3 regions of the Lamprobacter sp. genome follow, and region 2 is predicted to be linked to each of the others. Evidence: predicted binding sites of a transcription regulator. Region 2 holds the regulator's gene; each other region holds the start of a gene.
The links. The regulator FNR, encoded in region 2, switches genes on or off when oxygen is low (the NO sensors DNR and NnrR bind a similar motif). The targets are predictions, from matches to a motif close to TTGATNTANATCAA.

Region 1 (10,746 bases), on a different contig from region 2:
CTTCTCGAAGAACATCTCTTTCGACAAGAATCCATTCAGCAGCGGCACGCCGGCCATCGCAGCGGCGGCAATCATCGCCAACAGGCCGGTTTGCGGCATGAACTTCCAAAGTCCAGCCAGGCGGCGCATATCGCGCGTGCCAGCCTCATGGTCGATGATGCCAGCGGCCATGAACAGTGACGCCTTGAAGGTCGCATGGTTCATGATGTGGAACACGCCAGCGACCGCCGCCAAGGGTGTGCCAATGCCGAACAGCAGCGTGATCAGGCCGAGGTGGCTGATGGTCGAGTAGGCCAGCAGGCCCTTGAGATCATGTTTGAAAAAGGCGTTATAAGCACCGATCAGCAGCGTCAGCAGGCCGACGGGGGCGACGATCCAGGTCCAGGCCTCGGAGCCGGAGAGCGCCGGGAACAGCCGCGCGAGCAAGAACACGCCGGCCTTGACCATGGTCGCCGAGTGTAGGTACGCACTCACTGGCGTTGGTGCCGCCATCGCATGCGGCAGCCAGAAATGGAACGGAAACTGGGCCGACTTGGTGAACACCCCGAGCAGGATCAGCACCAGTGCCGGCACATAGAGCGGATCAGCATGGATACTCTTGCCCGCGGCCAGCACCGCGCTGAGGTCGTAGCTGCCGACGATCTCACCGAGCAGGAGGATGCCGCCGAGCAAGGCCAGCCCACCGCCACCGGTGATCGCGAGCGCGATGCGCGCGCCTTGGCGGGCATCCGCACGCTGGCGCCAATAGCTGATCAGCAGGAAGGAGCTGATGCTGGTGAGCTCCCAGAACATCAGCAATTGGATCAGGTTCTCGGACATCACCAGTCCGAGCATGGAGCCCATGAACAGCAGCAGATAGGCGTAGAAACGGCCCATCGGGTCCTGCTCCGCGAGATACCAGCGCGCGTACAGGATCACCAGCAGGCCGATGATGAGGATCATCAGCACAAACAGCAGCGCCAGGCCATCGAGCCGGAAGGCGAGCGACAGCCCGAGCGCCGGGAACCAGTCCAGCTGCCAGATCAGCGTCTCGCCCTGCATCACGGCCAAGCCCGGTACAACCACCAAAGCCAGTGCTGACAGGGCAACGCCACCGGTAACCCAGGCCGACCAGAGGCGGCCGGAGGTCATGGCCCAGGGCGGTAGCATGGCACCGATGAAGGGGATCAGAACGATCAGCGGGAGGCTGTTCATGCGTGGAGGCGGGTTTAGATGCCAATTTAGAGGCTAGCGCGGCTGTCAATCTTGTCGGTCGATAAATCCAGCAGCAGGCCGCATAGGATCTCTCTCACGCGCTGTTCCTGAGCGCAGTGCTTTCCTTTGCGCGCCGCGGCAAAGAACTTGGCTAGAGCCTTATGATCCTCGCTGTCGAGGGCCTCGGTGAAGCCACGTTGCTTCTTCGGGGCCTGATCCGGAACCCGGTTGGGTGCGCTTTCATCGGCGGCTTGCCGGCCATGCGCCCAGTTCATCGCGCGTGCGCAGTAGAGGATGCTGCGGTCGAGCAAGATGAACGGGAAGCGTGGGTTGGAGACCGGACCCAGCGTGAAGCGCTCAACGCCAAGCGTGCGTTGAATATCGAGCTTGGCCAGCTGCGAGGTGCCGAGCACCCCGAGCACACCACCCAAGCCAGCGCCGATGAGGGTGCCGGCGCCGAACGAGAGACCGCCGACGCCAAGGTCGATGGCGCCGCCGGTCGCCGCGCCGGCGGCGGCACTGGCGAGCACCGTCTGATGCCGGTTGAGACCGAGATGGCGCTCGACCTCGTCGGAGAAGAGGTCTTTCACCAGCAGAGAGCCCGGTGGGACGTTCCAGACGTTGTGTTTGAAGTGCCCCCGGATCTCGGCCTGTGCCTCGTTTTCGAGTTTGCGCAGTCCATCCTGCAGGCTCTCGGTGAGGCGCTGGCGAATCGCCTCGCGCTCTCGATCCGAGCCGAGCTCATTCGCCTTGACGATCTTGACTACCTTGAAGGTCAAGGTTTTGCGCAGTAGCTCTAGGATGCTATCCACGCTGTGATCGATGCGCCGCCGCCAGTCGCGCTCGAACGCGCGCACGGTGCCATGCAGCATCGGCTCCCAGCGCTGATCGATGGCCTTGAGGGCGTTCAAGAGGGCGATGCGCTCGGCATAGGTGGCGCGATGCGCGTTGAATTCGCGTACTGAATTGAACGACTTATTCAGCGCATCCTGCCAGGCCGCCATGTGCTTGGTGTTGCTGGTCAGGTTGTTGAGGATGGCCATGCGTGGCCGTCCCGTGAGGCGCAGCAACTCCATTTCGGTGCGGTCTTTCTCTTTGATGCGCTTGGAGCCATCGACCACGAGGATGATGCCGGCGCCATCGGCGAGCGGCTGCATCAGGGCGCAGTCGTGACTGTAAAGCCGGTCGTCGGCATGCGCGTCAAGAAATGCGCGCGGGAGGTCGATCTCAGTTGGATGACGCTGGAACCATTCGAGGATATCGGTCGGATTCTGAAAGCCGGGAGTATCGACGAATCGCATCACCGTCTTGCCATCGATATCAACCGGATATTGGTCGGAGCGCGTCGTGGTGCCCGCGCGCTTATCGATGGCGATGCGGTCGTTCTCGGTCAGCGTCGCCACGACCGACGATTTTCCGGCGTTGGGATGACCAACGATGGCGAGTGTTGGAACCTGCGCTTCTATCATGGGGCCTCATCATCATCAGGCGGCGAGAGCATGACCAGGCGCAAATAAGGATCGCCCATCTGGTCGATCTTGCGCTGCCAATCGGCAAAGTCGAAATCGCTCAGTGGTGGCAGCGGATCATCTTCGTCGTCGTCTGGATCGCCAATCAGCGCCACTAACACCTGGGCCTGCTCGCCAGCGGCGGCGCGGATGCTGCGCAAAAAGCGGAGGTTTTCCGTGATCGGCGGTTGCGAGCCATCCTGGATCAGGGCGATCCGGGGAGGTGGCGCGCTCCAGATCGCATGGCTGATCAGGTCGACAGTCTGATCGGTCATCGCGCGACCACCCCCGAAGGTCGCCGCAGCGGCGACACGCCAGCCGGTCTGGCTGCGCAGCAGCTGCTGCAATCGAGCATGATCCTGTTGCTCCAGCAGGTCGGCGACATCGATGTGCAATAGGAGTATGCAGGCATCGGCATCAACAGTGACCTGCTCCTCTGGGGTTGCCTCAGACTCGGCCGCGATGGGCACGAGGCTGGTCGGATCGCTGATCCTGTCCGGTTGCTCAGGTGGCGTTGATGGAGCTTCAGCTTCCGGCTGGGGTGCTCGTGTCGGCGAGGCGGGCGTCGGCTTGGATTCATCCGCTGCCGGCTGAGGCGCTGGTTGCGGGCTTGGCGAGGGGGATTGCTGAGGCCCGGGTGCTGAGCGCGCTTGTGATGGCTCGGCAGAGGGCCTGTCGGCCTTGCTGGGAGGCGATGTCGGGTTCGCCTCGGTCTTCGGCGGTCGGGGCGCCGCGGTTGGCCTGCTGAGCGGCTTGAGCGGCGCCGGAATGGGCATCTCCAGGCCCTCGCCAGCAGGCACCACTTTGGTTTCGAGGCTCGGCGTGATCATCCTCGCGTAGGGCGCCTGAGCGGACTGATGGGTAAAGGGCAAGGCTGCCAGCGCCCGTCGCTCCTTGAGCCTCGAGAAGCCGAGCAGGACGATGCGCGGTAGCAGGCCGTAGGTCAAGACCGATAGCACCAAGAACCAGCGCCAAGAGCGAAGATGACCGGCGTCGAGCCCGTAGAGAGGGTCTTTTAGGCTGATGCGCGTTCCTGCGATCTGATCCAGCGTTGGCAGGCCGACCCCTTCACCTAGCAGCCAGCTCCAAGGCAGTGCGATCAGGCGCGTAAGGCCTTGAATGGTCTCGGCGCTCACGTTCATCGCCGATCCCCAGCCGAAGCCGAGATCCGCGAACCAGATCAGGGCCATGGTCATCAGGATGGCGCCGATGTTGAAACCGATTCCAAACACCTGCGCTGGAATCAGCACCGGCAGGTAGCTCGCGGGTCCGTAGAGTGCAAAGTTGGCCTGCAGCAGGCCTTGCCTGGTCTTGGCGCGCTCCTGGAGGTCCGGCGGAACATGGGTGACGCGCTGCTTTTGTACCCAGCGCGCGGCTCGGGTGAACAGTGGTCGCAATACCTGGCCCAGAAAAGAGATGTCCTGGGTGGCGCCCTTGACCAGCTTGGAGCGACGGCCATACCAGAGGCTGATCGTGGTGCCGACCAGGATCAGCTGCAGCAACACGAGCCAAAAGAGATACCAAGAGACGTTGACAGGATGATCGCCTTCGTATTGCAGCAGCGTTGAAGCAGCGCCGAGGCCGATGGCGAAGCCCGTCAGGCCCATCGTCATGGCGACAAAGCGTTGCGCACGTTTGAAGGCCTGTCCGGGGAGCAGCTCGGCGATCTCTGCCTCTTCCTGACCTCGGCGCCGCTCGAGCCACCAACGCAGGGCTAGATTCCGATGCCGAGCGGTATGCGCGTCCGTATCGCCGATCACCGGCTCGATCTGTTCCTTGTAAAGACGGCGGTCGCGCTCGGCAAGCTGCTTGCGCGCGGAGGGGTGTTCGCGCAGCAGTTGCTCGTCCTCGCTGACGTAGTAGTCGAAGTCGATCAGGTCCGGGATGCGCCAACGTAGCGATCCAGGCTTGCCAACATGAGCGCCTTTTTGAGTTGGCGCGAGACGCCTGAGATGAAACACCATTGAGGTAAAGCGTGCGACTGACCGTTTAAGAGGGCTTGCCCGGATGGCTTAACAGGGCGGTGCGTCCAGCATGAGGGCGCCGCCGATCACCAACTGTGGGCGCAAGGTATACCGCCCTTGGTCTGTGGATCAAGCGCCACACCTCCCTCGGTACCTCGCTTGATACAGGGCAATCGACGTGAACGAATTCCATGGTCGATGCTGGCACATGGAAAAATCCGGCTGCTATACTGTCATGCATGATTGACATCAGCGCGAGTTGACACTTTGACCACCGATCCACCCCCAGCCGGGACCATTGCAGCGCATGCGCTGCATCCAGTGCGCAAGCCTCACGCCGTGATCATCGGCAGCGGCTTCGGCGGACTCGCTGCGGCGATCCGTTTGGGTAAGCGCGGTTATCGGGTCACCCTAGTCGAGAAATTGGATGCCCCGGGTGGTCGAGCCTATGTGCACGAGATCGATGGCTTCAAGTTCGACGCCGGCCCAACCATCATCACCGCCCCCTTTCTGCTCGAAGAGCTTTGGCAGCTGTGTGGCCGCAGCTTTAAGGATGAGATCGACCTGCGCCCGATGGACCCCTTCTATCGTATCCGTTTCGATGACGGAGTGGTATTCGATACCAATGGCGATGCCGATGCGATGCGCGCACAGGTGGAGCGTATCGCGCCTGAGGATGTTGCCGGCTATGACCGCTTTATCAAGGCGAGCGAGGAGATCTTTAAGGTCGGCTTTGTCGAGCTTGGCCATGTCCCCTTCACGGACTGGCAAGATATGGCGCGCATTGTGCCTAAGATGGTCGCGCTGCGCAGCTACCGCAGCGTTTATGCAATGGTCTCGCAGTATGTGAAGAACGAGCGGCTGCGCGTGGCGCTGTCGTTCCACCCGCTGCTGATTGGCGGCAATCCGTTCACTGTCACCTCGATCTACACGCTCATCTCCTACCTTGAGCGCCACTGGGGCGTGCACTCGGCCATGGGCGGCACCGGCGCCATCATCAATGGGCTGGTCGATCTGATACGCGGACAAGGCGGAGAGCTGCGCCTGAAGGCCGAGGTCGCTGAAATCACCGTCGTCGCGGGCAAGGCGACTGGCGTCAAGCTGAAGGATGGCGAGCAGATTGCCGCCGATGTGGTGGTCTCCAATGCCGATGTCGCTTGGACCTACAAGCATTTGTTGCCGGGTATCGAGCGTCAGCATTGGACCGATCGCAAGCTCGACAAGGCGCGCTATTCGAACGGGCTGTTCGTCTGGTACTTCGGCACCAAGCGCCGTTATGAAGACGTGAAGCATCACAGTATCCTGCTCGGGCCGCGCTACAAGGGTCTGTTGAAGGATATCTTTGATCGCAAGGTGCTGGCGGACGATTTCAGTCTCTACCTGCACCGGCCTACCGCGACCGATCCATCGCTAGCGCCCGAGGGTTGCGATACCTTCTATGTGCTGGCCCCGGTACCGCACCTGGATGCCGATATCGACTGGTCGGAGCGCGCAGAGCCCTATCGGCGCGCGATCTCGGCCTACCTTTCCGACACCCTGCTGCCTGGTCTTGAGGATGAGCTGGCGGTGTCTTTGATCACCACACCTAAGGACTTCGAGCAGCGTCTCTGCTCGGTCAAGGGTGCGGGGTTCAGCCTTGAGCCGGTGCTGATGCAGAGCGCCTGGTTCAGGCCGCACAACAAGAGCGAAGAGGTCGAGCACCTCTACATGGTCGGCGCTGGTACGCACCCGGGGGCGGGTGTGCCCGGCGTCATCTCGACAGCCCGAGTACTGGATACGGTGGTCCCCGATGCCTCTGTTTTTGCGTGAAACCCAAACCTCAGAAGCAGCTGATCTCGCTGCTTGTCGGCAGATGCTAAGTACCGGCTCCAAGTCGTTCTTTGCCGCATCTTTCTTCCTGCCGAAGATGATCCGCGATCCAGCGGCGGCGCTCTATGCGTTCTGCCGTGTCGCCGACGATGCGATCGACGAGCAGTTGGATCAACAAGCAGCCCTCGAGCAGCTGCGTGAGCGGCTCGATCGCGTGTATCAGGGTCGACCGTTGCCGCTAGCTTCTGATCGTGCCTTTGCGGCCACGGTCGAGCGCTTTGACGTGCCGCGTGCGCTGCCGGAAGCCTTGCTCGAAGGTTTCGCCTGGGATGCGGAAGGACGTGCCTACGAGACCATTGAAGGCGTACTCGACTACTCAGCGAGGGTCGCCGCTGCGGTAGGCGCGATGATGACCGTCATCATGGGGGTGCGGGCGCCGAGCGTACTGGCACGCGCCTGTGATCTCGGCACGGCCATGCAGTTGACCAATATCTGCCGCGATGTCGGTGAAGATGCCCGCAATGGTCGCGTCTACCTGCCCAAGGCCTGGCTGCGGGCGGAAGGCTTGGATGTCGAGGCCTGGTTGGCCAATCCGACCTATAACGATGCCGTTGGCGCCGTCATTAAGCGGGTGCTGGACCTGGCGGAGGAGATCTATCAGCGCGCCGAATCCGGCATCGCAAAATTGCCAGTACCCTGCCGACCCGGTATTTACGCTGCTCGTCTGCTCTATGCCGAGATTGGTCGCGAGGTGGCACGCAACGGTTATGATTCCGTGACAACGCGCGCGGTTGTGCCGCCGGGTCGGAAGGTGACACTCTTAAGCCGAGCGGTTGTGGCGACCCCCTTCCCGGGCCGAAGCTGCGAGGAACAGGCTCTGCCTGAGAATCAGTTTTTGGTCAGCGCAGCGGCGGCTAAGGCGCGTCCGGAAAGGTCTAGGGCGGTGGTTTTAGGATCTGGCCAGGGTGCCAGTCAGCGCCAGGCCGTTCAAGAGAGTCCGCAATCGGTCGGTGAGAAGTTGATCTGGGTCCTCGATCTATTTGCGACCCTCGATGAGCGTCAGCGGATGGCGTCCCTCGGTCAGGATGGCGGTCTGATGCGGGTGTCTACTGGAGGAGGTTAATCGTGAGCTATTACATTGGCTTTGTGGCGCTGCTGCTCGGCGTTTTCTACTTTTGGCGCAGCGCGCAGCATCGTAAGCAAGTGATCAGCGCCCGCGAGCGGGCAAGCGCCAATGGTGGTCAGGTTGAGATCGATCCTGTCTGGTCCGCAATGGGCGTCTCCTTCATGCCCTTCATCCTATTCTATGGGGCCTTCGCGTCGCTATTGCTGATCGGTGGCTTCTTTCTCTCGGATCTGAAGATGTATCTCTCGCTGTTCGATCTGTTCGGGCTTTTGACACTGATCGTCGCCTATACCGGCTGGATCTTGATTCGGACCCATTACAACAAGCTGGGGCTGGATTTCGCGAGCGGCTAGGGGCTCATCAGGCCGAGATCGCGCTATGCAGAGACCGGTTGCTTGGCGCTCACTGCTCATCGTTGAACGGTTTTGCATTGGCGCGAAGCACTGCTCTAAGGGCTCATCTAAGGGCGCCTGCTCCAGGGCTCTCGCCGCCAACTACCCGCCTGATAGACCAGAATCTCGCCGCAGTCGTCGTGCCAGTCGGAGAGCACCTGCCGCAGGACTGGCTGGCCATCCAGATGGATCAAATGGTCCCGCGGCCGATGGGTATGGCCGTGGATCAGCCGCCGGACCTTGAAGCGACGCATCTGGCGGATGACGGCGCTGTCATTCACATCCATGATCTCCTCGGGCTTGGCCATCATGGCCTCCTTGCTGCGCTGGCGATAGCTTGCGGCGATGCGGCGGCGTTTGCTCAGGGGTGACCAGAGAAAGAGTTGTTGCGCGATCGGATTGCGCACCCGCCGGCGAAAGCGCTGATAGGCCAGGTCGTCGGTGCAGAGTCCATCTCCATGCATCAGTAAGACGGGCTCGCCGCTGAGCTGGATCAGGCAGGGGTCGGGGATCAGTTCGCAGCCGGTCGTCCGGGCAAACCGCCGGCCGAGCAGAAAGTCGCGATTGCCATGCATGACCAGACAGCGCCTATGTTGTGCCGTCAGGCGCTGGAATGCGAGGCGCACCTCGGGTAATGGGTCGTCATCATCCCCGATCCAGGCGTCGAAGAGGTCGCCCAGAATGTATAGTTCGCTGGCTCGGGGAGCGCGCTGCTCGAGAAACTCGATGAATAGCCGGGTAAGTGCGGGTCGCTGCGGCGAGAGATGTAGGTCGGAGATGAACAGTCTCTCGCCTGTCGTCGGCTTCGCCTCCGCCGAGACCTGGTCCGCACCGGCAGGGTGCGGGGGCGGCGGCTTGCGCTGCTGAGGTGACATCTGCTGATTCGGCGATTGTCGGAGACCCTGCGGATGCCAAAAGACAAGCCGTTACTCAATCAAGGATCGCGGCCTTTTCGATGATCACATCGTCGACGGGAACGTCTTGGTGTCCTTGACGGCCGCCGGTCTTGCTGTTCTTGATGGTGTTGACGACATCCATGCCCTCGGTGACGCGGCCGAAAACACAATAGCCCCAGCCGTCTTGTCCTGGGTGATCAAGGAAGCTGTTGTCTGCCACGTTGATGAAGAACTGCGATGAGGCGGAATGCGGGTCATTGGTGCGCGCCATGGCGACTGTGCCAACCGCGTTCTTGAGGCCATTGTTGGCTTCGTTTTGGATCGGTGCGCGGGTGGGTTTCTGGGCGAAGTTGACGTCCATGCCGCCACCCTGAATCATGAAGCCGTCGATCACGCGATGAAACAGCGTGCCGTCATAGTGGCCGTCGCGCACGTACTGCTCGAAATTGGCCGCGGTGGCGGGAGCCTTGTCGTGATCGAGCTCGATCAGGATGTCGCCGTGGTTGGTCTGAAGTTTGATCATGCGTATCTCCTAGGTTTGACGCTCAGCTTATCAAAAATGGCCGTTAGATTCGCCCATTGGCTCTCCTGAGAAGCCCCGGCCCTGCTCAGGCGCCGTCGCATGCCGGGTCGAACGGCGGTTCGTCGTCACTGAATCTGTCTCCTTGTCGTCTCCCCCTCCGCTCAGATTGGAGCTTGCCCGATGTTGTACATCCACAATAGCCTGACCCGCCGTAAGGCGCTCTTCCAGCCGATCGAGCCCGGCAAGGTCCGCATGTATGTCTGTGGTATGACCGTCTACGACTTCTGCCACCTCGGTCATGCGCGTGTGCTCGTGGTCTTCGATGTGATCTACCGCTGGCTGATGCGCAGCGGCTTTGAGGTCACCTATATCCGCAATATCACCGACATCGATGACAAAATCCTGGCGCGCGCGGCGGAGAACGGCGAGGCATTCAGCGATCTGACCCAGCGCTTTATCGGCGCCATGCACGAGGATGCGGCCGCTTTGGGCGTCCTGCCGCCGGACGATGAGCCGCGGGCCACCGCGCATATCGACGAGATCCTCGCCATGATCGAGCGGTTGATCCAGAACGGGCATGCCTACGTCGCCGAAAATGGCGATGTCTATTATGCGGTCGCAAGCTTTCCTGGCTATGGTCGTCTCTCTGGTAAGGACCCCAAGGATCTGCGCGCTGGTGCTCGGGTCGAGGTCGGCGATGCGAAGCGTGATCCGCTTGATTTCGCGCTCTGGAAGGCTGCCAAGCCGGGCGAGCCGGCCTGGAAGGCGCCCTGGGGCACCGGTCGTCCGGGCTGGCATATCGAGTGCTCGGCGATGTCTACCTGCCGCTTAGGTAACCATTTCGATATCCACGGCGGCGGTGCGGATTTGCAGTTTCCGCATCATGAGAATGAGATTGCCCAGTCCGAGGGGGCCACGGGGGAGCCCTTTGTCAACGTCTGGATTCACAACGGATTCGTCCGCGTCAACGATGAGAAGATGTCGAAGTCGCTCGGCAACTTCTTCACCGTGCGCGAGATCCTTGAACGCTATCAGCCTGAAGAGGTGCGCTATTTCATCCTCAGCAGCCATTACCGCAGCCCCCTCAACTATGACGACAGCCAGCTTGATGGCGCCCGCGCCGCGCTGACTCGTCTCTATACCGCGCTGCGTGGGCTGCCCGCGGCAGAGGCGACTAGGGGCGAGCAGGCGCGCGAGCGCTTTACAGCGGCGATGGACGATGACTTCAATACCCCGGAGGCACTCGCCGTGCTGTTCGATGTCGCGCGCGAGATCAACCGGCTGCGTGAGACCGACCTCCTGGCTGCGGCGGCGCTCGGCGCCGAGCTACGCGC
Region 2 (10,746 bases):
ATGGATGCGGGCCTCAATGTGGTGCGGCTGAATATGTCGCACGATTCGCATGATCGCCATCTGGAGCGCGCGCGTAGGGTTCGTGAGGCGGCGAAGGCGAAAGGACATCCACTGGGACTGCTCATCGACTTGCAGGGGCCCAAGATCCGCATTGGCCGCTTTGTCGATGGCGCGGTCGAGCTTGCGGATGGCGCTGCCTTTGCGATCGACGCTGAATGCCCGCTGGATGCTGGTGACCGTACGCGCGTCGGGACCACCTTGCCGAGCATGATCAAGGATGTCGCCCCAGGAGACGTCCTATTGCTTGATGACGGGGCTATTGAGCTGCGGGTCGAGTCTGTATCCGGGTCTCGGATCGACTGTACCGTCATGTTCGGCGGCCGTCTGTCGAACAACAAGGGCATTAATAAGAAGGGCGGCGGGCTTTCGGCTCCGGCGCTGACCGAGAAGGATCAGGCCGACATCCTCTTTGCCGCCGAGGTGGAGGCCGATTACCTGGCCGTTTCCTTCGTCTCCAATGGCGACGATATTCGGCTCGCGCGGCAACTGCTCGAGGAGGCGGGCGGCAAGGGCGGGATTGTTGCCAAGATCGAGCGCGCGGAGGCGCTGAACGCACTCGAGGATATTATCGACGCCTCGGATGCGGTGATGGTGGCTCGCGGCGATCTCGGGGTCGAGATCGGCGATGCCGAGCTGCCGGCAGTGCAGAAACGACTGATCAGCATGGCCCGTGATCGCAATAGTGTGGTGATCACCGCCACGCAGATGATGCAGTCGATGATCGAGAACCCGATCCCGACTCGGGCCGAGGTCTTCGACGTCGCTAACGCGGTGCTCGACGGCACTGACGCCGTCATGCTGTCGGCCGAGACGTCCGTGGGCAAGAACCCGGCCAAGGTGGTCGAGTCGATGTCACGCATCTGCGCCGAGGCCGAGAAGGAGCGCCTAGTTCGGCGGTCCAGCCATCGGCTCGACACGGTCTTCGGGCGCGTCGATGAGGCCATCGCGATGGCGACCATGTATACCGCCAATCATCTTGGCGTGAAGGCCATCGCGGCGTTGACCGAGTCCGGCTCCACGGTCAAATGGATGTCGCGCATCAGCTCCGGCATCCCCATCTACGCGATGACCCGCCAGGTGCCAACCCGCCGAAAAGTGACCCTTTTCCGAGGCGTCTATCCGGTAAGATTCGATGTCTCGAGCACCAACATCCATGAGGTCAACAAGGAGGTCATCGAAGAATTGCTGCGTCATGGTACCGTCCAAGAAGGCGATCTAGTGCTCATTACCAAGGGCGATCGCAGCGGGGTCGAGGGACAGACCAATATCATGAAGATCATGCGCGTCGGCGAGCATCGGTTGCTCGCCGGCGAGTGATGAATCGGCCTCCAGCTGATTGATCGGCAGCCGACTGTTTTTAAGCCAACCGCCTATTTTCAACGACAGAGGAGAACCGCAATGGCCCTTATTTCGCTTCGCCAATTGCTAGACCACGCCGCTGAGTATCAGTATGGCGTTCCAGCCTTCAACGTGAACAACCTCGAGCAGATGCGGGCCATTATGGAGGCGGCCGACGAGACCGATTCTCCAGTGATCTGCCAGGCTTCTGCGGGTGCCCGCAAGTATGCTGGCGCCCCCTTCCTACGCCACCTGATCTTGGCCGCGACCGAGGAGTTTCCACATATTCCCGTCGTCATGCATCAGGATCATGGCTCGTCGCCAGCGGTTTGCATCCGTTCGATCCAGCTGGGCTTTAGCTCGGTGATGATGGATGGCTCGCTCGGCGAAGACATGAAGACGCCGATGGACTACGACTACAACGCGAGCACCACCCGCCAGGTGGTCGATATGGCGCATGCCTGCGGTGTCTCGGTTGAGGGTGAGCTTGGCTGCCTCGGCTCACTCGAGTCTGGCATGGCTGGCGAAGAAGACGGCTCCGGTGCCGAGGGCGTGCTGGATCACAGCCAGCTGCTGACCGATCCGGAAGAGGCGGCCAAGTTTGTTGCCGATACCAAGGTTGACGCCCTGGCGATCGCCATCGGTACCAGCCATGGCGCCTACAAGTTCACCCGTCCGCCGACCGGCGACATCCTGGCCATCGAGCGCATCAAGGAGATCCATGCCCGCATCCCAGATACCCATTTGGTCATGCACGGCTCCTCATCGGTGCCGCAGGAGTGGCTGAAGATCATCGACCAGTTCGGTGGCGCCATGGGCGAGACCTACGGCGTGCCGGTCGATGAGATCGCCGAGGGCATCAAGAACGGCGTGCGTAAGGTCAACATCGACACCGACCTGCGCATGGCCTCGACCGGCGCCATTCGCCAGCATCTGGCCGAGAACCCGAAGAACTTCGACCCGCGCAAGTATCTTGCGGCCTCAACCAAGGCCATGAAGGAGATCTGCCGGGCGCGTTATGAGGCCTTTGGCACCGCTGGCAACGCGAGCAAGATTCGTGCACTCTCACTCGAGGCCATGACCGCGCGTTACGCGAGCGGTGAGCTTGACCCCAAGGTCAACTGATCCTAGGTCGCGTTCTTGGCGATCGCAAAGGGCGCTTCGGCGCCCTTTTTGCTGCTGGCCATGCAATGACAAGCAACCTTACCAACACCGGCTCGGCGAGTGAAGCCATGGCTGCTGTCTACCAGGTCAAAGAGGTGTTCCATACCTTGCAGGGTGAGGGCGCGCGCGCTGGCCGCGCGGCGGTGTTTTGCCGCTTTTCGGGCTGTAACCTCTGGTCTGGACTAGAGCCTGACCGGGCGAGCGCAACCTGTCGCTTTTGCGATACCGATTTTCGCGGCACCGATGGCCCTAGCGGCGGGCGGTTCGCCGACGCCGAGGCACTCGCCGACCATATCCAGGCGCAGTGGCAGGCTGTTGCCGGAGGCCGGGCCCGGGAAGCTCGCTACGTCGTCTGCACCGGCGGTGAGCCGCTACTGCAGCTCGACGCGGCCTTGCTTGCCGCCCTCCATGAACGCGACTTCGAGGTTGCGGTCGAGACCAACGGTACGCGGCTTGCGCCATCTGGCATCGATTGGCTCTGCGTCAGTCCAAAGGCGGATGCACCGCTGGCGCTGAGCTCCGGGGATGAGCTGAAATTGGTGTTTCCGCAGCCTGAAGCACCGCCGGAGCGCTTTGTGGATTTCGATTTCGCGCATTTCTTCCTGCAACCCATGGATGGACCGCAGCGGGTCGAGTACACCCAGCGCGCGATCGACTATTGCAGACGTCATCCACAGTGGCGTCTAAGCCTGCAGCTACACAAGCTGCTCGGTATCCCCTAGCAGAGAGGGTCTGAATGGCTGGGTGTTCTGTCGGTTGCTGAGATCAAGCCCAATGCTGGCCGTTAGCTGCCACCGGCGCGCTGCGCTGCCGATGGCTCGTTTGTCGCCGCCAAGTTCGGTGCCTTGAGCGTACCGCCCTGCGCCAATGCGCTGCGGAGTCTGTCACCGGTACCCGCAGGGACTAAGACCAGGTGTGGGCCGTTTGGCAACGTCTTGCCGCGCTTCAGTCCAGGGTTGAGTCGTTTTAGCTGGGTCAGGGTGACGCCGCAGGCATGCGCGGCCTCAGCGAGATCGATCTGTTGCCCGGACTCGACCACCTCGACCAGCGGTCGATTGGCGATTGCTGGCATGGAAAGCCCGAGCGCATCATGTTCGCGCACGAGCTTCGCGATCGCGAGTAGCTTGGGCACGTAGTTCTCCGTCTCGGTCGGCAGGTCGAGGGACCAGAAATCAACCGGCTTGCCGGCTGCTTTATTGGCCCGCTGCGCCGCCCGAACGCGCGCGGGACCAGCGTTGTAACCGGCCAGTGCGAGCGCCCAGTCGCCGCCGAGCTCGCGATGCAGTTGCTGTAGATAGGCGATGGCCCCTCGCGTCGAGGCCAAGATATCGTTGCGGCCGTCGTACCAGCTGTTTTGTCTGAGGCCCATCTCGACGCCGGTATAGGGCATGAACTGCCACATGCCGGTCGCGCTTTTAGGCGAGACTGCGTGCGGGTTATAGCGGCTCTCGACCTCGGGCAGCAGGGCTAGTTCGGCCGGCAGACCATGGCGCTCGAGCTCTTCAATGATCAGGTGCAGATAGGGCTGCGCCCGCTTGCTCAGATCCGTGAGATAATGGCTGTTCTGCTTGAGTGTGCGCACCGCCCGCTCGACGCGCTCATGATGGTGGATCCCAAGGCGTTCGCCATGACGGACGCGATCCCAGAGATCGCCGCCCGCTCCGCGATCGACATAGCGATGTCGGCTCCTAGTCTTGCCGTCGTCGCGACCGATGACCCGGACGTCGATCGCGGGGCGAACATAGCCGTACTCTCGAGCTGAGACCGAAAAGGTCTGGCCACTACTGGCGATGGTATCCTCGGGCGGCTGGTGGCTGGCGCAGCCGATGAGCTGGAGCGGAAGGCCGATCGCGACGCAGGCAAGCAGGGAGGTTCGAGCAGCACTTTGCATAAAAGACCGAGCAGCGACTGGAGAAAAAGATGCGCTTCGTTCTTGTTTTGTCGCGCTTCGCGGCTCAAATATACGGGAAAACCCGGAGGCTTTCCAGCGCACTTTCCAGCGCAAGGTGCGATCCATGTCGAGCCCTTCAATGATGTCCCGCCAGCAGGACGACAGCGCGGCTCTGGATGACCTTGCTGAGTGGTTCAAGACGCCAATTGGCCGCGAGGTCGTTCAGCTTGAGCGTGAATGTATCGAACGGATGATCGAGAATTCCTTTGGCCATTTTCTGGTGCAGGTCGGCTGCATGAGCGACTTCCGTGGCGCCTTCGAGCATAGCCGTATCCGGTCGCATGTGGTGCTCAGCGAACCCCCCTGCTCGGACTGGTCAGGCTCGCCCCTGCGCGCGAAACCGGCTGAGCTTCCATTAGCGCCGGTGAGTGTTGATGCCTTGCTGCTGCCGCACACGCTCGATTTCGCCTTGCAGCCGCAACGCGTGCTGCGCGAGGCCGAGCGTGTTCTGATCCCGGAGGGGCGTATCCTGATCATCGGCTTCAATCCATTGAGTCCTTGGGGCCTGATGCGTGGGGCGCTGCGCCATCGGCAAGCACCCTGGGGTGGCAATCAGTTAACCTCATCCCGCCTCATCGACTGGCTCGACCTGCTGGGCTTTCAGTTGGAGGTGCGACACTGGTTATTATTTCGGCCACCTCTGCGGTCCGCCTTTAGCCAGCGCCTCAATTGGCTCGAAGAAGCCGGTACACGCTGGTGGCCCCTGTTTGGTGGCATCTATGTGGTGCGCGCGGTCAAGCGCGTGAGCCTTTCCACTCCGCTGCGACCGCGCTGGAGACAACGCCCAGCATTTCTGCCCAGCGGCGCCGTGAAGCCAACCGCCCGTGAAGGTCATCATGTCCGCTAGTCAGTTGTCTGCCGCAAAGGCGCAGAATGAACGCCCAACGGCCGTTGAGGTCTTCACCGATGGCGCCTGTAAGGGGAATCCGGGGCCCGGTGGTTGGGGGGCGTTGATGCGTTATGGCGCACACGAGAAGGAGCTCTTCGGAGGTGAGTCGCAGACCACGAATAACCGGATGGAATTGATGGCAGTGATTCAAGCACTTGAGACCCTCAAGCGGCAGAGCAGCGTGATACTGACCGTCGATTCGCGCTATGTACAGGATGGGGTCGAGCGCTGGATGGCGCGTTGGAAGCGCAATGGCTGGATGACCAAGCAGGGGAGTCCGGTGAAGAACCAGGATCTCTGGCAACGTCTCGATCAGGCACTGGCTGGCCATCGCGTGAGCTGGCGTTGGGTCCGCGGCCACAGTGGACATGCGGAGAATGAGCGTGCCGACCAACTCGCCAACCGGGGCATCCCAAAGCGGGCCTGATCCCCAGGCTCAGATCTCCCAGGCTAAACAGTTTAGGAAGGGTGTGATGCGACAGCTTGTTGTCGATACGGAAACCACCGGGCTTGAGCCCAGCGAAGGGCATCGGGTCATCGAGATCGGCTGTGTCGAGGTGGTTGAGCGCCAGCTGACCAAGGCCAACTTTCACCGCTATCTTCAACCGGATCGCGAGATCGATGCCGGAGCAGTTGCGGTGCATGGGATCTCGAATGCCTTCCTCGCCGACAAACCGCGCTTTGCCGAGATCGCCGAAGAGTTGATTGACTATCTGCGTGGCGCCGAGCTGATCATCCACAATGCCGCGTTTGATGTCGGATTTTTGAATCATGAGCTGAGCCAATGGCGTCCAAATGCCCCCCGCATCGAGGATTTATGCACGGTTGTCGACACCCTCGCATTAGCGCGGCAGCGGCATCCTGGGCAACGCAACAGCCTTGATGCGCTCTGTCGGCGCTACGAGATTGATAACAGTCGCCGCGATTTGCACGGGGCCTTGCTTGACGCCGAGATCCTTGCCGACGTCTATCTGGCGATGACCGGCGGTCAGGTCGCGCTGGCGCTCGGCAGCGAGTCCACCCCTGATCATCACGGCGGGCAGGCCGAGGCTGGGGTCTTACCGAGACGGGTGCGGAAGGACAGGCCGCCACTGCGCATCCTGCGTGCGACAGATCTTGAACGCTCTGCACACCTCGCCCGTCTCCAGGCGATCAACGCTGCGAGCGACGGCGGCTGTGTCTGGATGTCGTTGTCGGGCAAGACCAGAGCACCCTAGGCCCATCGTCCATGCCGGAGTCTTACCTACCTGGGTTCGGCAAACAGACTCCGGTGTGCCGAGGGGCTTGAACCCGGCAAGGCGTTTGAATCTGGCAGGACGGTGCCGCGGTCAATTCGAGCGCTGTTTATGGGCACTGGATGGCGGTGCACCGGCCATCATCTCGAGCGCGCTCAGGTTGAGTACCTCGACGTGCTTGCGATCGACACGGAGCATGCCGTCTTCTTGGAAACGGGTGAAGAGCCGGCTGACGGTTTCGACCGCGAGACCAAGATAGCTGCCGATCTCATGCCTGGACATGCTCAGGTAGAAGTCGGTTGGCGACAAACCACGCTTGCTGAGTCGGCTCGACATGCTGGTGAGGAAGGCCGCGAGTCGCTCCTCGGCATTCTTCTTGCCGAGCAGCAGCAGCATATCGGCGTCCTGCCCGATCTCCTTGCTCAACAGACGATACATCTGGTGCTGCAGCGAGGGGATCGAGGCCGCGAGCTCCTCGAAGCGTTGGAAAGGCACCTCGCAGATCGCTGAGGTCTCGAGCACCTTGGCAGAGCAGGCATGGCAAGACTTGTCGATCGCATCCAGGCCGATGATCTCACCGGGAAGATGGAAACCAAGCACCTGCTCGCCGCCTTCCTCACTCGGCGCATAGGTCTTCACCGAGCCCGTCTTGACGACATAGAGGGAGCGGAAACGCTCGCCACCTCGGAACAGGTGGTCGCCGCGATGCAGTGGGCGAGAGCGTTTGATGATGGAGTCGAGGCGATCGACATCTTCCGGCGCGAGTCCCATCGGCAGACAGAGCTGCGATAGTGAGCAATTCTTGCAGGCGACTCGGATCGTGTCGAACGAGATAACTTTTCGCTGAGTCAAAGCAAGCTTCCAGTGTGTGGTTTAACCGTATTCTGCAACTCAAGTTGACATGCATCAAGCGTCAATCTGATTTGCATACACGCGCGTTGCGTATTGAAATTAACGGTCAGGATTTCGCGGGGCACACGCAAACGCTGTCGCGAGGGGCGGCAAGCGTGACGATGAGGGCGTTACAGTCCGGTGCTCGCTTCCGATCAGGGCCATCTGCGCGCTCGCTGACAGCCCTTGGGCACGGCCGGCGGAAAATAGAAAAAGCCGCGCCGAGGCGCGGCTTGGGCAGAAACGGTAATGAGCCGTTACTTACTTGGCCTCAGGAGCAGCCGGGGCGGCTGGAGCCATCGGCGCGCCGTAAGGCATGCCATAAGGGGCGCCGTAGCCGTAAGGGGCACCATAGCCGTAACCTGGATAGCCGTAGCCATAGCCGGGGTAGCCATAGCCGTAACCGTCGCCATAGCCGCGACCATAGCCATAGCCGCGCCCGCGGCCATAACCCCGGCCACCACCGCTCATGCTCATGTTGAAGTCGCCGTAGCCGTCACCCAACATGTCGCTGAACATGTCGCCCATGCCGTCGCCCCAACCGTTGCCGTAGCCAGGACCACCGTAGCCGGGGCCGCCCCACCATGCCTGGGCAGCGCTCATCGAGAAGGCAGCGCTGGTGGCAATGGCGGCAATGCCCATGACCTTTGCAAACTTGTTCATTGTGATGCTCCGTAAGGGTGGTAAATCGATCCGCCGCAGCCCCTGCGATCTGTGTGGGTCAGCTCCGCGTCGAGCTGCGATGGAGGTCCGCAGAGAACGAACGCCGCGGAGTATACGTGCAGCGGATACTGCTTGTGAAGTCCATGATCGACGCCATGGCATCGGACCTTTCTCGGTCGGAATTGTGAGGTCGCAGCCAATTTGCTACCTTGAGAGGGGTATCCTATCCAGACCCAAGTCGTCTGCCTCCACAGGTCATGCCCAAGTTTATTTTCGTTACCGGCGGCGTTGTCTCGTCGCTCGGCAAAGGTATTGCGTCCGCGTCCCTGGCTGCGCTGCTCGAAGCGCGCGGTCTCAAGGTGACGATGATCAAGCTCGATCCCTACATCAATGTCGATCCGGGCACCATGAGTCCGTTTCAGCATGGTGAGGTTTATGTCACCGATGATGGTGCCGAGACTGATCTTGATCTCGGACACTATGAGCGCTTCCTCCGCACACGGATGGGGCGCAACAACAACTTCACCACCGGCCAGATCTACGAGAGCGTGATCCGCAAGGAGCGCCGGGGCGACTACCTCGGTCGTACCGTGCAGGTGATCCCGCACATCACCGACGAGATCAAGGCGTCGATCCGCCTCGGTGCCGACGAGACCGATGTCGCCATCGTTGAGATCGGTGGCACTGTCGGCGACATCGAATCGCTGCCCTTTTTGGAGGCGATCAGGCAGATGCGGGTCGAGGTCGGCGTCGAGAACGCGCTGTTCATGCACCTCACCCTGGTGCCGTTCATCCCGGCCGCCGGCGAGATCAAGACCAAGCCGACTCAGCACTCGGTCAAGGAGCTGCGCTCGATCGGTATCCAGCCGGACATCCTGCTCTGCCGCGCCGAACGCGACCTGCCAGATGAGGAACGGCGTAAGATCGCGCTCTTCACCAATGTTCCGGAGCGGGCGGTGATCTCAGCGATCGATGCCGATCATATCTACCGCATTCCAATGCTGTTGCACGCGCAGGAGCTCGATGCGCTGGTGGTCAACCAATTCCGCCTCGAGGTTCCGGAGGCCGATCTGTCCGAGTGGCAGCGGGTGCTCAAGGGGCTCGAGCATCCGCAAGAGCGGGTCACCATCGGCATGGTCGGCAAGTACATGGGGCTGACCGAGGCCTATAAGTCGCTCTCTGAGGCCCTGATCCATGCCGGCGTGCAGACCAGCACCCGGGTCAATATCCGTTATCTCGACGCGGAGGAGATCGAGACCAAGGGGCCGGGCTGCCTCGATGGGCTTGACGCGGTGTTGGTTCCAGGCGGCTTTGGCGAGCGTGGCATCGAGGGTAAGATCGGCGCGGTGAGCTATGCGCGCAAGCAGCGCATCCCCTATCTGGGAATCTGCCTTGGCATGCAGGTCGCCGTCATTGAGTACGCGCGCAATGTGGCCAAGCTGGAGGGCGCCCATAGCACCGAGTTCCAGCAAGAGACGCCGCATCCCGTGATCGCCTTGATTACCGAGTGGCAAACCGAACAGGGCAAGCGCGAGACGCGCAATGCGGAATCCGATAAGGGCGGCACCATGCGCCTTGGCGGGCAGAACTGCCGGTTGGAGCCGGGAAGCCTGGCGCGCGCAACCTACGGCACCCCCCAGGTGCGCGAGCGGCACCGGCATCGCTATGAGTTCAACAACCGCTATTGTGATGTCTTGAAAGACGCTGGGCTGCGCTTCTCTGGCTGGTCGTTGGACTCGAAACTGGTCGAGATCGTTGAGATCCCCGATCATCCCTGGTTCGTCGGCTGTCAGTTCCATCCTGAGTTCACCTCGACTCCGCGTGACGGCCATCCGCTGTTCCGTGGGTTCATCGAAGCGGCCTTGGCGTATCAACAGCGCAAGGGCCGCGAGCTGACCGGCACCCATGCCAGTGCATCGCGGCCACTTAAAGGGCCGAAGGAGCTGGTCTGATGCAACTCTGCGGCTACGAGGTCGGCCTTGAACATCCGCTATTCCTGATCGCCGGTCCCTGCGTGATCGAGAGCGAGACGTTGGCGCAGGAGACCGCCGGGCGACTGCAAGAGATGACCCAGGCCTTGGGGATGGCATTCATCTTCAAGTCCTCCTTCGATAAGGCCAATCGTTCATCGATCGACGGTTTTCGCGGCTTAGGTGTCGAGAATGGACTGAAGATCCTTGAGGGGGTTCGCGAGCGCATCGGTGTTCCGGTGCTGACAGATGTGCACGAAGAGACGCCGCTAGCTGAGGTCGCCGCCGTCGTCGATGTATTGCAGACGCCGGCATTCCTCTGTCGTCAGACCAACTTCATCCTGGCGGTCGCCTCGCAAGGACGGCCGGTGAACATCAAGAAGGGCCAATTCCTGGCGCCTTGGGATATGGCGCTTGTGGTCGAAAAGGCGCGTTCAACTGGCAACCAGGAACTGATGGTCTGTGAGCGCGGGGTCAGCTTCGGCTATAACAACCTGGTCTCGGACATGCGCTCGCTGGCGGTGATGCGCGAGACAGCCTGTCCGGTCGTGTTCGATGCGACACACTCGGTGCAGCTGCCGGGTG
Region 3 (10,746 bases), on a different contig from region 2:
GTTCAAGGGAATGAGCCGGTTCAAGGGAAACGCAATGCTGAGCCCTGCGGCTTGTCGGTACAGTGGAGACCAGTCTAGTAGGGACCAGTCTAGTGGGAACCCAGTCTAGCGGAGGCCAGGCTTGCAGCCGCGGGTGATTTCGCCGCATCTTACTGGTATCGGGATGGCTCAACCATCCAACCGTCCAGGAGTCCCCATGTCTCAGCGCTCAGCTACCACTGCCCCGCCGCTTCGCCAGATGCTAGAGGGCCTGATCTCGGTGCCCTCGGTCAGCAGCGTCAATCCGCACTTGGATCAGAGCAACCGTCCGGTGCTCGACCTGCTCGCCGGCTGGCTCGAAGACGCCGGCTTCCGGGTCGAGATGCTGCCGCTTCCCGGCCAGCCCGAGAAGGCGAATCTCGTTGCCACGCTGGGTGGTCATGGACCGCGTGGCAGCGGGTCTGGTAGCACTGGGTCTGGTAGCCGCACCGAGCCAGGCAGCTCTGGCATGGGCAGCACCCCGATGAGCAGCACTGGCTTGGCCGCCTCGGGTCTGGGCAAGCTCGGCAGCGAGGCGCTCAGCGGCCTGGTCCTTTCCGGTCATGCCGATACCGTGCCCTTTGACGAGCACCTCTGGCGCTATGACCCCTTGCGACTGACCGAGGCCGATGGGCGTCTGTATGGCATCGGCACCGCCGATATGAAGTCATTCCTCGGGCTGGCGATCGAGGCCGCGCGTGGCTTCAGGCCTGCGGATATGAAGCGGCCGCTGATTCTGCTCGCCACCGCGGATGAAGAGTCGGCGATGCACGGTGCACGCGCATTGGTCGAATCCGGGCGCACCCTCGGCCGCCATGCCATCATCGGCGAGCCGACGAATCTGCGTCCGGTGCGCGCGCACAAGGGCGTGATGGCAGAGGCGATTCGGCTCACTGGTCGCAGTGGCCATGCCAGTGATCCCAGCCTGGGCAACAACGCCCTAGAAGGCATGCACGAGGTACTGACGGCCCTTTTGGCCTGGCGTGATGAGCTGAAACGCAGGCATCGTGATCCAGCCTTTGCAATCGATCACCCGACCATGAATGTCGGCCACATCCATGGCGGCGACAACTTCAACCGCATCTGCGGCCATTGCGAGCTGCACCTCGATATCCGTCCGCTGCCACATCAAGAGCCAGAGCAGTTGCGCGCTGAGCTGCGGGAGATCATCGCCCCCATCGCCGAGCGGCGCGAGCTCGCGCTCGAGATCGAGCCCTTATTTCCGAGCATCCCGCCCGCCGAGACGGCAACCGGCGCTGCCATTGTGCAGGCCGCTGAAGCGCTCACCGGCCATCACGCCGAGAGCGTCAGTTTCGGCACCGAGGCGCCCTTTCTCAATGCACTCGGCATGGAGACCATCGTCTTCGGTCCCGGCGACATCGCACAGGCGCACCAACCCAACGAGTATCTTGCGCTAGACCGTATCCCGCCGATGCTCGGCTATTTGCGCCAGCTCATTCAGCGCTTTTGTGTCGATGACTGACGGGGCTTGCCATGCCAACTGGGCAACTGGCCAACTGGCGAGAGAAGGAGAGCGATATCCAACAGGCTTTGATTGACACCCCCCGCGGCGACGGCTGGCCGCAGCGTCGGCTACTGCTCCTCGATTGCGAGCGCGCCGCTGGTTTGCCCGCCGCTGCCAACCTGATTGCTCAATGCAAGCCGGAGCGGGCGGTCTGGATGAGTCAGGCCCCAATCCCAGAGGCGATATCCGCAGTGATGTCCGCCCTGGCCTCTGAACTGAGCCACAGGGCGAAGGCGGGCGAAAGCACCGGAGCAAGCAACACCGCACTCCGCTCTATGATCGATGCCATACCTCCGAGCAAGATTCAGCGGCTGCTGGGTGGTGAGTGCGACCTGCTGATCGTCGACCTCTGGAGCGGCCTCGACGCGGACGCGCTGGGGGCCGCCGTCGGCAGCCTGCGCGGTGGCGGCTCGCTGCTGCTGCTCGCCCCGCCACTGGCCGATTGGCCGCGCTGGGTAGACCCTGAGGCCGCACGTCTTGCTCCGCACCCCGACTCCGCCGCCAAGGTCGGTAGGCGCTTTATCAGCCGCCTGGCGCGACTGCTACAGACCTTTGCCGAGGCGGAGCGACCTGATCGGTCATTCGATCCTTCAAACGCTTGCCGGGACAACAGGATCAATCGGTCAGCGGCACAGCCTGCGACCCCCGATCAGACCGAAGCGGTCGCAGCGATCTGCGCACTGGCTGCAGGCCGGGCACGACGACCACTGGTACTCACCGCTGATCGCGGACGGGGCAAGTCCGCCGCGCTCGGCATCGCTGCCGGTCGCCTGATCGCCTCGCGGCACTCAAGGATCATCGTCACCGCCCCGCGGCGCAGTGCAATCCAAACCTTGTTCACACATGCACGAGCCAGTCTGCGGGCAACCGCAGGCAGCGCGACAGGGGCCGTCACAGGGGTCCTGACAGGAGGTACAGCAGAAACCGCGACAGAGACCCTAACTGAAGCCTTGCTCCGCTTTCAGGCGCCCGATCAACTGCTCGCGACCCTTCCACATACAGACCTGCTGTTCATCGACGAGGCCGCTGGCATTCCCGCGCCCCTGCTCGAACAACTGCTGATGCACTACCCACGGGTCTGCTTCGCGACCACGGTGCATGGCTATGAGGGAAGCGGACGCGGCTTTGATATCCGCTTTCGCGCCTTGCTCGACCAGCGCACACCAGGCTGGCGAGCGTTGCGACTCAACACCCCGATCCGCTGGCGGCAGGGCGATCGCCTCGAGCAGTGGATCAATCAGCTACTGCTGCTCGATGCGGAGCCGGCATCGGATGCAGAGGTCGTCGCCGCCGATCTTGCCGCGGTGCGCTTCAGGCTGCACGAGCGCGATCAGCTCGCGACCAACGAACCCTTCCTTCGCCAACTGTTCGGGCTGCTGGTGCTCGGTCACTACCAAACCCGGCCCAATGACCTGCGTCATCTGCTCGATGGTCCGAATCTCCAAGTCGCCACCCTAAGCGTTGGGGCTGTCGTCTTGGCAACCGCCTTGATTGCCCGGGAAGGCAGGCTGGAGCCCGCTCTGATCCAACCCATCTTCGAGGGCCGTCGCCGGCCACCTGGACACCTACTGCCGCAGACCCTCTCGGCGCACGCCGGATTGCCTGAGGCACCGCGCCTCGGCTTTGCCCGCATCCTGCGCATTGCCGTGCATCCAGCGGTGCGGCGGCGCGGATTGGGACAGCGCCTGATCGAGTCGCTTGCGGAGCAAGCAGGCGCGGATGGGCTCGACCTGATCGGCGCAAGCTTCGGCGCCAGCGCTGAACTGCTCGCCTTCTGGCGCCGCTGTGGACTGGCGCCGTTGCACCTGGGATCACATCGCAATGCTGCCAGTGGCGCTCGCGCGGCGGTCGTGCTGCAAGCGCTGAGTCCAGACGGCGCCGATTTGATCGAGCAGGCGCGCGAACGCTTGGGATCTGACCTGCCCGTCCTGCTCACCGGCCCGCTGCAAGACGCCGAACCAGCGCTGATCGCAGCCCTGCTGCAACAAGCATGCCCGCGCTCGCCTGGACCGCCCGCAGCAGCAGATCAGCGGCAGATCGATGCCTTCGCCAATGCTCATGCTAGTCTTGAGGTCGCGCTTCCTGCGCTCGAGCGTCTGGTTCGAGACCGGCTTGCCGTCTCGACAGACAGCGGGATCAAATGCCGGCTCTCAAGGCGGCAGCGTGATCTGTTGATCCTGAGCATCCTGCAACGACGCCGCGTCGAGGCGGTGGTCCGCGCCCTTCAACTGAGTGGCCGCGCCGAGCACTTGCGGCAGTTGCGCGAGGCCGTCACCGCGCTACGCTCAATCGGCAATCAGGATCAGGTTGATCACAACAATAGGAGCCCTCAAGCCCATGACCCCGACCAAGCTGCAATTGAAGAAAGACCAGGAACGCCGTCTGTTAGCGGGACATGACTGGGTCTACAGCAATGAGATCGACACCGATCGGACACCGCTGAAGCCGCTCGAGCCCGGCCAGCCCGTGGAAGTGTTCTCAAAACGCGGGCGTTGGCTCGGCTATGGCTATGCGAATCCACGCTCGTTGATCGCGGTGCGCATGACCAGCCGCCAGCGGGAGCATCCGCTGAGCCCCTCATTGTTCGTCGAGCGTATTCATCATGCCCTGGCACTACGTGAACAGCTCTATCCAACCCCGTTCTACCGGCTGATCCATAGTGAGGGCGACGCCCTGCCCGGTCTGATCGTCGATCGCTATGGCGACTTGCTGGTGGTGCAGATCACCACCGCCGGCATGGAGCGCGAGCGCGGCAACCTGCTTGCGGCACTCGAGCAAGTGGTCCGCCCAACAGGCATCCTATTGCGCAATGACACCGCCGTGCGCGAGCAAGAAGGGCTGGAGCAGGGGATCGACTGGGTGCTCGGCGAGGATCAGGGGGAGATCGAGCTCAGCGAGGGCGGCCTACGCTTCCAGGTCTCGCCACAATTCGGTCAAAAGACCGGCTGGTTCTTCGATCAGGCCGACAACCGGCAGCAACTGCATCGTCTCGCGCCGACCGGCGCGGTCCTCGACTGCTGCTGTTATCTCGGTGCCTGGGGCTTACAGGCTGCCGTTACTGGCGCGCGCTCGGTCACTTGCATCGACAGCGCCGCCAGCGCACTCGCAGCGGTGCACGCCAACGCGGCGCTGAACGGTCTGCAAGCGCGCGTCAACAGCCTACAAGGCGATGCCTTTGATGCGCTGCGGGCGTTGCGCGATGACCAGGCCCGCTTTGGGATGGTGATCCTCGATCCGCCAGCCTTCATCAAGCGTCGCCGCGATGAGGCCGAGGGACAACGTGCCTATCAGCGGCTGAATCGGCTTGGACTCGAGGTGCTCGAGGCTGGCGGGCTGTTGCTGACCTCGTCCTGTTCCTTCCACATGGGACGCGAGGACTTTCTACAGACGGTGCAGCAGGCGGCGCGGCGGGCGGGACGCCGGCTGCAGCTGATCTTCACCGGCAGCCAGGGACCGGATCACCCGATCCATCCAGCGATTCCAGAGACCGCCTACCTGAAGATGCTGGTACTGCGGGCATTGGACTAAACCCCTCATCAAGCGCTTCCCGATTTCGGGCCCGCTGTAAGGCTGATCATCGGGAAGTCGAGACGAGAAAGCTTGTTCGTCCGGCCCCAGTCAGCGTGATGACATGGGCGCGCTAGGGCCAACGCATCTCAAAGATGCAGGCGTCGGCGCCCATGGCCTGACATTGGCTTTCGGTGACCTGGGTCCGGCGGTTGACCAAGGTCGTGAACAGCCGCTCAAAGGCACCGCGGTAGAAATCGCACACCGGTACATCGGCTTGGCTACCACGGCACAGCGGACAGTCTTGGATGCGCACACGCACCGGCCGACCAATGGTATAGCTGAAGTCCCCGCTACCGGAGAAAGTCCAAGCATGTTTGCCAACGGCCTTGAGCAGCATGCGACTCGCCACTCCCGGCGGCAGGAGCTTGAGGATGCGCTGGGCTGGCTTGGGGATACGGTGGGCGAGCAGATAGTCACCGGTACGCAGGCCGGCATCATGGCCGATGCAACGGGCGGCTTCGGCATCTAGCTCGGCCCGGAGCGCCTGCTGCAGTGCGGTGACATCACGCTCGTCGACCATCGTCTCCGGCGGATCAGCGAGATAGTGCCCGAGCCCGGCCGCGGCGAACACCTCATCGGCCGAGCCACGCGCTGCCATCAGTGCCTCGGCGATCCGCGTGATGGCGTTAGGACCGATACGGACAACGCCTTTGCTGTTGTCGAGAGGGCTCATGTCGAGAGGGCTCTCATAGCGAGCGCGAGAAGTGCCAGCGAGAGCGATCCCACTCGAAGTAGGCACCATGCTCGCTGCAGAGGGTACGCAAGAAGTAGCGTCCCGAGGGGGTGATCCGCAAGCGATCAGGTTCGATCTGGACAAGGCCGTCGGCGGCGTAGCTGGCAAGCCGCGCGTATTCATCGTCGAGGCAGCCTGCCGCGATCTCGGCCGGTAGCTCAAGGTTGCAGATCATGTGCTCAATCGCATCACGTCGACGCCGGTCGCGGTCGCTCACCCGATGTCCGTGCGCGACCGGCAGCTCGCCGCGCTCGACCCGCGCCGTCCAGGTGTTGATATCGACCTCGTTTTGTACACAGAAGCCACCAACGTCGCCAATCGCTGCGCTACCGAAGCCCAGCATGTGGTCGGTCTCGATGCCGGTGTAGCCAATGCAGTTCCGGCGCAGCCGCCCTTCCTCCTGCGCAATCGCAAGCTCATCGGTATCCAGCGCAAAGGCATCCAGCCCAATCCAGGCGTAACCAGCCGCTGTCAGGGTGTTGACGGCGCGATGAAACAGCACCTGTCGCTCTGTCGCCGAAGGCAAACGATGCGCGTCGATGGCGTATTGATGGGTTCCTCGGGCGGTGGTGCGAGCATAGCCGAAACAGGCGATGCGATCTGGAGCCAGCTCGACGATCGCGTCCAAGGTGTCTTGAAAGCTCGCCTCGGTCTGCTCGGGCAAGCCATAGATAAGATCAAAGCCAATGGCATCGAAGCCGGTCTCGCGCGCCATCGCGTAGACATCGCGAATGAGATCGATCGATTGCAGGCGTCCAATCGCACGCTGAACCTTTGGGTTCAGGTCTTGAACACCAAAGGTCACGCGCCGGTAGCCTAGCGCATGCAGCAGATCGAGCTGACCCGCCGAGGCGCGGCGAGGATCGCATTCGATCGAGAGGTCGGTATCGGGGATGATGCGGAAACGGCGCTCGATGATCTCGGTCAACCGCGTCAATTGGGCGTCGTTCAGGTAGTTCGGCGTGCCGCCAGCCAGGTGCAACTGCAGCACATCATGATCGGTATGGAGCTGCTCGGCAGCCAGGGCCATCTCTCGATCCAGGCCGTCGAGGTAGCGGTCGATCCAGAGCGTGTCGTGCGTGACCGTGGTATTACAGGCGCAGTAGAGGCAGCGTCCGGGGCAAAACGGGATATGGATGTAAAGCGAGAGGGTCTCGTCTGGATGCTGGGCGATACTGCTCAGGGCTTTCGCATACTCTGCGCTATCGAGCTTATCGATCCAGTCCGCTGGCATACTGGCAGATTGGGCGTAGCGCGGCCCCAGCTCAGCGATTCGGGCCAACTGTTGTGGCGACACCTCCGTTGGCGCAAAGTTCGACATGAGATAACCTCAGTGATGCGGGGGGCGAAGGAAAGCATAGCCACACAGCTCCTTGATCCGCATGTTCGTTATCGATCCGGATCTGACCTCTGCGGACGCGGAGACACCGACTGCGTCGCCGTGCCGGTAAACTTAGTGAAGCGGCGTCGTTGAGGCGTTGACGCACATCAACGCGCAGGCTGATCCAGCACATTCTAATCTACCGATTTCCAACTCGGCCCGAGTTCGCTCGATCGCCCGAGGTGGTCACCCAACGCCAGAGTGCCGCATCGGCGAGCGGCAGCACCAGGAACCAATGCTCAAGAATGGCTAGCGCGAGTAGGGTTGCGGCAAGGATCAACGAGACCCCTGCAAAGCAGGTGGTCGACAGTTCCAACGCCGCCTCAACCAGCAACGACATGACCACTGTCGCCACGCTGACCGAGACCGGAAACAGCAGGTTCATCGGCCGCTTGCGCAGATAGCTCGTAATGAAGCGCACATGGTCCGGAAGCCAGTCCTCATTTAGGTTTGGAACCCCTAAGAAGAGGTTCAGCTTTGCGCTCCAGCGCATCAGCCAGAGGATCACGAAGGCCCAGGTGCCAACCTGGTTAGCCGCATCCCAGGTTACCCCGACCAGCAGCGCAGCAATCAGGAGCAATAGAAGCTCATGGTAGATACTGGTGCCGAGGGCGAGGCGGAACCGGCGCCAGCCTCTGCAGCCAGGAGGACAAGGTTGCTTATGCGGGCCGGTGACCAAGCCCATGAAATAGACCATCTCGAGCCAACCCCAGACAAGAACGCCAGCGGTGAAACCGAGATAGGCGCCCCAGAGGTCGTGACGGTCGCGCACCAGAAAAATCACCCCGACCAGTAGGATCATCAACGCTGTTGCAGCGATCAGGCTAGCGCGATAGGTGCGCGGTGGCAGACCATTCAGATAAAGAATAACGCCGGTACTGAACCACCAAAGGAACAACGCGTAGCCGATCGCTAGGGCATAGCTCGACATCCAGACGTTGACCCCTCAGTCGCCAGCGTCCGTGGCAACCACATCGGCAAGTGGCTTAGGCTCGGCGCGCAGGAGCTTAGAAAACGAGGCCATGTTGGTCGGACCAAAGGCACGAAGATCGATTTCCGTGCCGACGCTCGGATCGCGAAACACCAAGCGACCATCCTCCAGCAGCGCGAGCTGGTAAGGGGCATCGAGCGGCAGATCACGGGCGTTACGATCACGTACCATGCCCCGCATCACCCCCATCGCGAAACCATCGACCCCAGACTCCATCAGACCCACCACAGCGTCGCGATCGGCGCCGTTTGGCCCCGGCAAGGTCGCCATGGTCAGGCCCCCACCAAGCTCCTCGAAGACCAGCTCACGGGCCTCAACCACTGGCGCGAAGGGCATTTCGACACCACCCACCCCCGTCAGCCGGACCATTGCGGCCGCTGCGATGACGAAAGCGATCAGCAAGGCCGCGCCGATCAACACGCCGCGCGGGAAGGGGCGGCCCTCAAATGGGTCGCTCATCGCTGTACTCCTCGGCGCAAGATTGGGCGCAAGATTGAGCGCAAGATAGAAGGTGAAAAGCCATCCCGCTCAACACCTGTAGAAGCACCGGTAAGCGATCACTGACCGCCAGCCTCAGCCGCGGATGGCTCCATTGCCGGACTTTGGACGGGGGCCTTGGACTCAGGATTGGAATCCATCCCCTGGGCATGGGTCGTCTCGACCGCTTCCGCATTCTCAGCGATCGCCGAGCGCAGCGCTTCCGCCAAGAGGTCCGCCACCTTGGCCGCTTCTGGAATGCTGCGCAGCATCGGTTGCGCTTGCGTGAACCGCCAGGGACGCACGTTGGGCCACATGATGAAGTAGTTGACGCTCTGACCTTCGGTCAGGACCAGCGGGATATCACCCGATCGGTCCGGATAGGTCCGCAAGCCGGCACTCTCGACAATCTTGAACGGGATATTGACCGCCATCGGCAAGGCGACGCCAAATCGAATCACCAACCGTCGGTCGGTAATGCTATAGACCGTCGAGCGACTGTAGAGCCAGGCCAGCAGCGCCAAAATCCCCACTGCCAGCCCGCCCAGCAGCGCCAACCAGAGCGTTGCCAACACCGCCTCCTTCAGACCTGCCCCACTGCTGATCATATAGACAAAGCGCAGCAGCATGAGCAGCCCGAAGTAGAAGGCGACGGTGCGGACATAGAACGCACGCCTGGCCAAAACGCGCCAGTGTGGCGCGCCCTGCCAACGGAGCGCCTCCCCAGGGGGGAGGTTCTCCGGCAAGCCGTGAACCGGCTCGAAGGCAAACTCACTCACAGAAACGGCTCCGCGCGCTCTGGAGTGGCATACAGGGTTCCGCCGCCGTAGTAAGCGGTGACCATATCTTCTTCACGCATGGTGATCTGGTCATAGCTCTTCAGGGTCGGCACGCCGGCGAACTGAGCACCGGTAATGGCGTTAACGTCCACATAGCCTTTCTTGCCTTTGACCACACACATAGTGATCGGCAATAAGACCCGCTTGCCACCCGCCGCCTCGAGCTCGAGGTAACGGATCTGCGGCTCGGACTGATCGACCCAGATCTCCTTCACGACACCGCCTTGCGCGCCGTCACAACCCTTCACGGGCATACCACGAGGATCAGGATCTTTGTCCACGACCTCAAAGTGCTTGGCAAGCCGCATCGGGGCAATCTTCGGCCGACCATCTTCGGTCAGATCCGGCTCATCCAAACGCATCGCATAGGAGCCAGGGCCAACATTGGCCTTCATCGGATCACCAACCGGTGCCAAAGGCGCACCCGGGAACGGAGCGATCGGCTCGGCGTTGATCTTGTACTGTGGCTGTTCTGGACCAGGCTTGACGACCTTGGTGCCGGTGTGTGGCATCAGGAAGGTCTTCGGCTTCGGCATCGGCGGGAAGCCTTGCATCATTTTCACGCTGCGCAAGCGTTGGGACTCAACCGGGTAGCCTTCACGTTTATCTTCACGACGAATCCAGAAGATGAGCGCGAAGAAGAAGAACCAGAACACTAAGAGTGTGAGTTGGGCAACATCGATGTAGTTGGTAATCGCACCAGTGGGCATCGGATAACCTCCGTTGGCAAGGTGACTTTAGGGAAGCTCGGTCAATCCGAACTTCGAGGAAGACCGCGCAGCATGACCGCCCTTGAGGGCAAGCGGTCCGATAGCGATCAGTGTGGCGAAGAGCAGCAAGATCTCCAGGTTATAGACAAAGGCATAGCCGACGGCTTGATTCTGAATCAGATCTTCGCCGAAGGCTCCCGAGGAGGTGATGGTGGTCACGAGATCGCGGATCGTGCCGCCGAGGAACATCGCGAGACCATAAGCAGTGGCTTGGACCGCGCCCCAAGCCCCTAGCGCAAGGCCGCTACCCTCGGCATCGGCCAGGTTCATCGCAGCGGTTAGGGTGCCAACCGCAAACAGCCCACCACCGAAACCGATCAGCAGTGCACCGAAGCGGAATAGCAGCGGCGAGCCGAGTGGGTCGGCGGCAATGACCGCGACGAAAGCGAGCATACCGACCAGCGCCCCCGCGACCGAGATCCGGTAGTAGTCGACGCTGCGA

Region 1: the regulator FNR is predicted to act here: its motif matches at 4,826-4,839, upstream of VBE63_RS05165 (phytoene desaturase).
Region 3: the regulator FNR is predicted to act here: its motif matches at 7,325-7,338, upstream of hemN (oxygen-independent coproporphyrinogen III oxidase).

Annotation. Positions count from the first base shown of each region.
Region 1 covers NZ_JAYESN010000012.1:45,609-56,354, forward strand. Annotated here, with positions in the region: gene VBE63_RS05150 (monovalent cation/H+ antiporter subunit A) at 1-1,194, opposite strand, end outside; gene VBE63_RS05155 (GTPase/DUF3482 domain-containing protein) at 1,221-2,663, opposite strand; gene VBE63_RS05160 (DUF2868 domain-containing protein) at 2,660-4,666, opposite strand; gene VBE63_RS05165 (phytoene desaturase) at 4,934-6,475, shown strand; gene VBE63_RS05170 (phytoene/squalene synthase family protein) at 6,519-7,598, shown strand; gene VBE63_RS05175 (hypothetical protein) at 7,601-7,954, shown strand; gene VBE63_RS05180 (UDP-2,3-diacylglucosamine diphosphatase) at 8,062-8,868, opposite strand; gene VBE63_RS05185 (peptidylprolyl isomerase) at 8,924-9,412, opposite strand; gene cysS (cysteine--tRNA ligase) at 9,593-10,746, shown strand, end outside.
Region 2 covers NZ_JAYESN010000026.1:44,023-54,768, reverse strand. Annotated here, with positions in the region: gene pyk (pyruvate kinase) at 1-1,377, shown strand, start outside; gene fba (class II fructose-bisphosphate aldolase) at 1,459-2,523, shown strand; gene queE (7-carboxy-7-deazaguanine synthase) at 2,631-3,284, shown strand; gene VBE63_RS09280 (transglycosylase SLT domain-containing protein) at 3,347-4,453, opposite strand; gene VBE63_RS09275 (class I SAM-dependent methyltransferase) at 4,593-5,360, shown strand; gene rnhA (ribonuclease HI) at 5,350-5,829, shown strand; gene dnaQ (DNA polymerase III subunit epsilon) at 5,876-6,619, shown strand; gene fnr (fumarate/nitrate reduction transcriptional regulator Fnr) at 6,731-7,489, opposite strand; gene VBE63_RS09255 (sulfur globule family protein) at 7,790-8,191, opposite strand; gene VBE63_RS09250 (CTP synthase) at 8,449-10,143, shown strand; gene kdsA (3-deoxy-8-phosphooctulonate synthase) at 10,143-10,746, shown strand, end outside.
Region 3 covers NZ_JAYESN010000010.1:13,871-24,616, forward strand. Annotated here, with positions in the region: gene argE (acetylornithine deacetylase) at 197-1,501, shown strand; gene VBE63_RS04325 (tRNA(Met) cytidine acetyltransferase TmcA) at 1,513-3,942, shown strand; gene VBE63_RS04330 (class I SAM-dependent rRNA methyltransferase) at 3,881-5,071, shown strand; gene bchJ (bacteriochlorophyll 4-vinyl reductase) at 5,184-5,786, opposite strand; gene hemN (oxygen-independent coproporphyrinogen III oxidase) at 5,800-7,167, opposite strand; gene puhE (putative photosynthetic complex assembly protein PuhE) at 7,367-8,158, opposite strand; gene puhC (photosynthetic complex assembly protein PuhC) at 8,174-8,677, opposite strand; gene puhB (photosynthetic complex putative assembly protein PuhB) at 8,776-9,474, opposite strand; gene puhA (photosynthetic reaction center subunit H) at 9,471-10,244, opposite strand; gene VBE63_RS04365 (BCD family MFS transporter) at 10,272-10,746, opposite strand, start outside.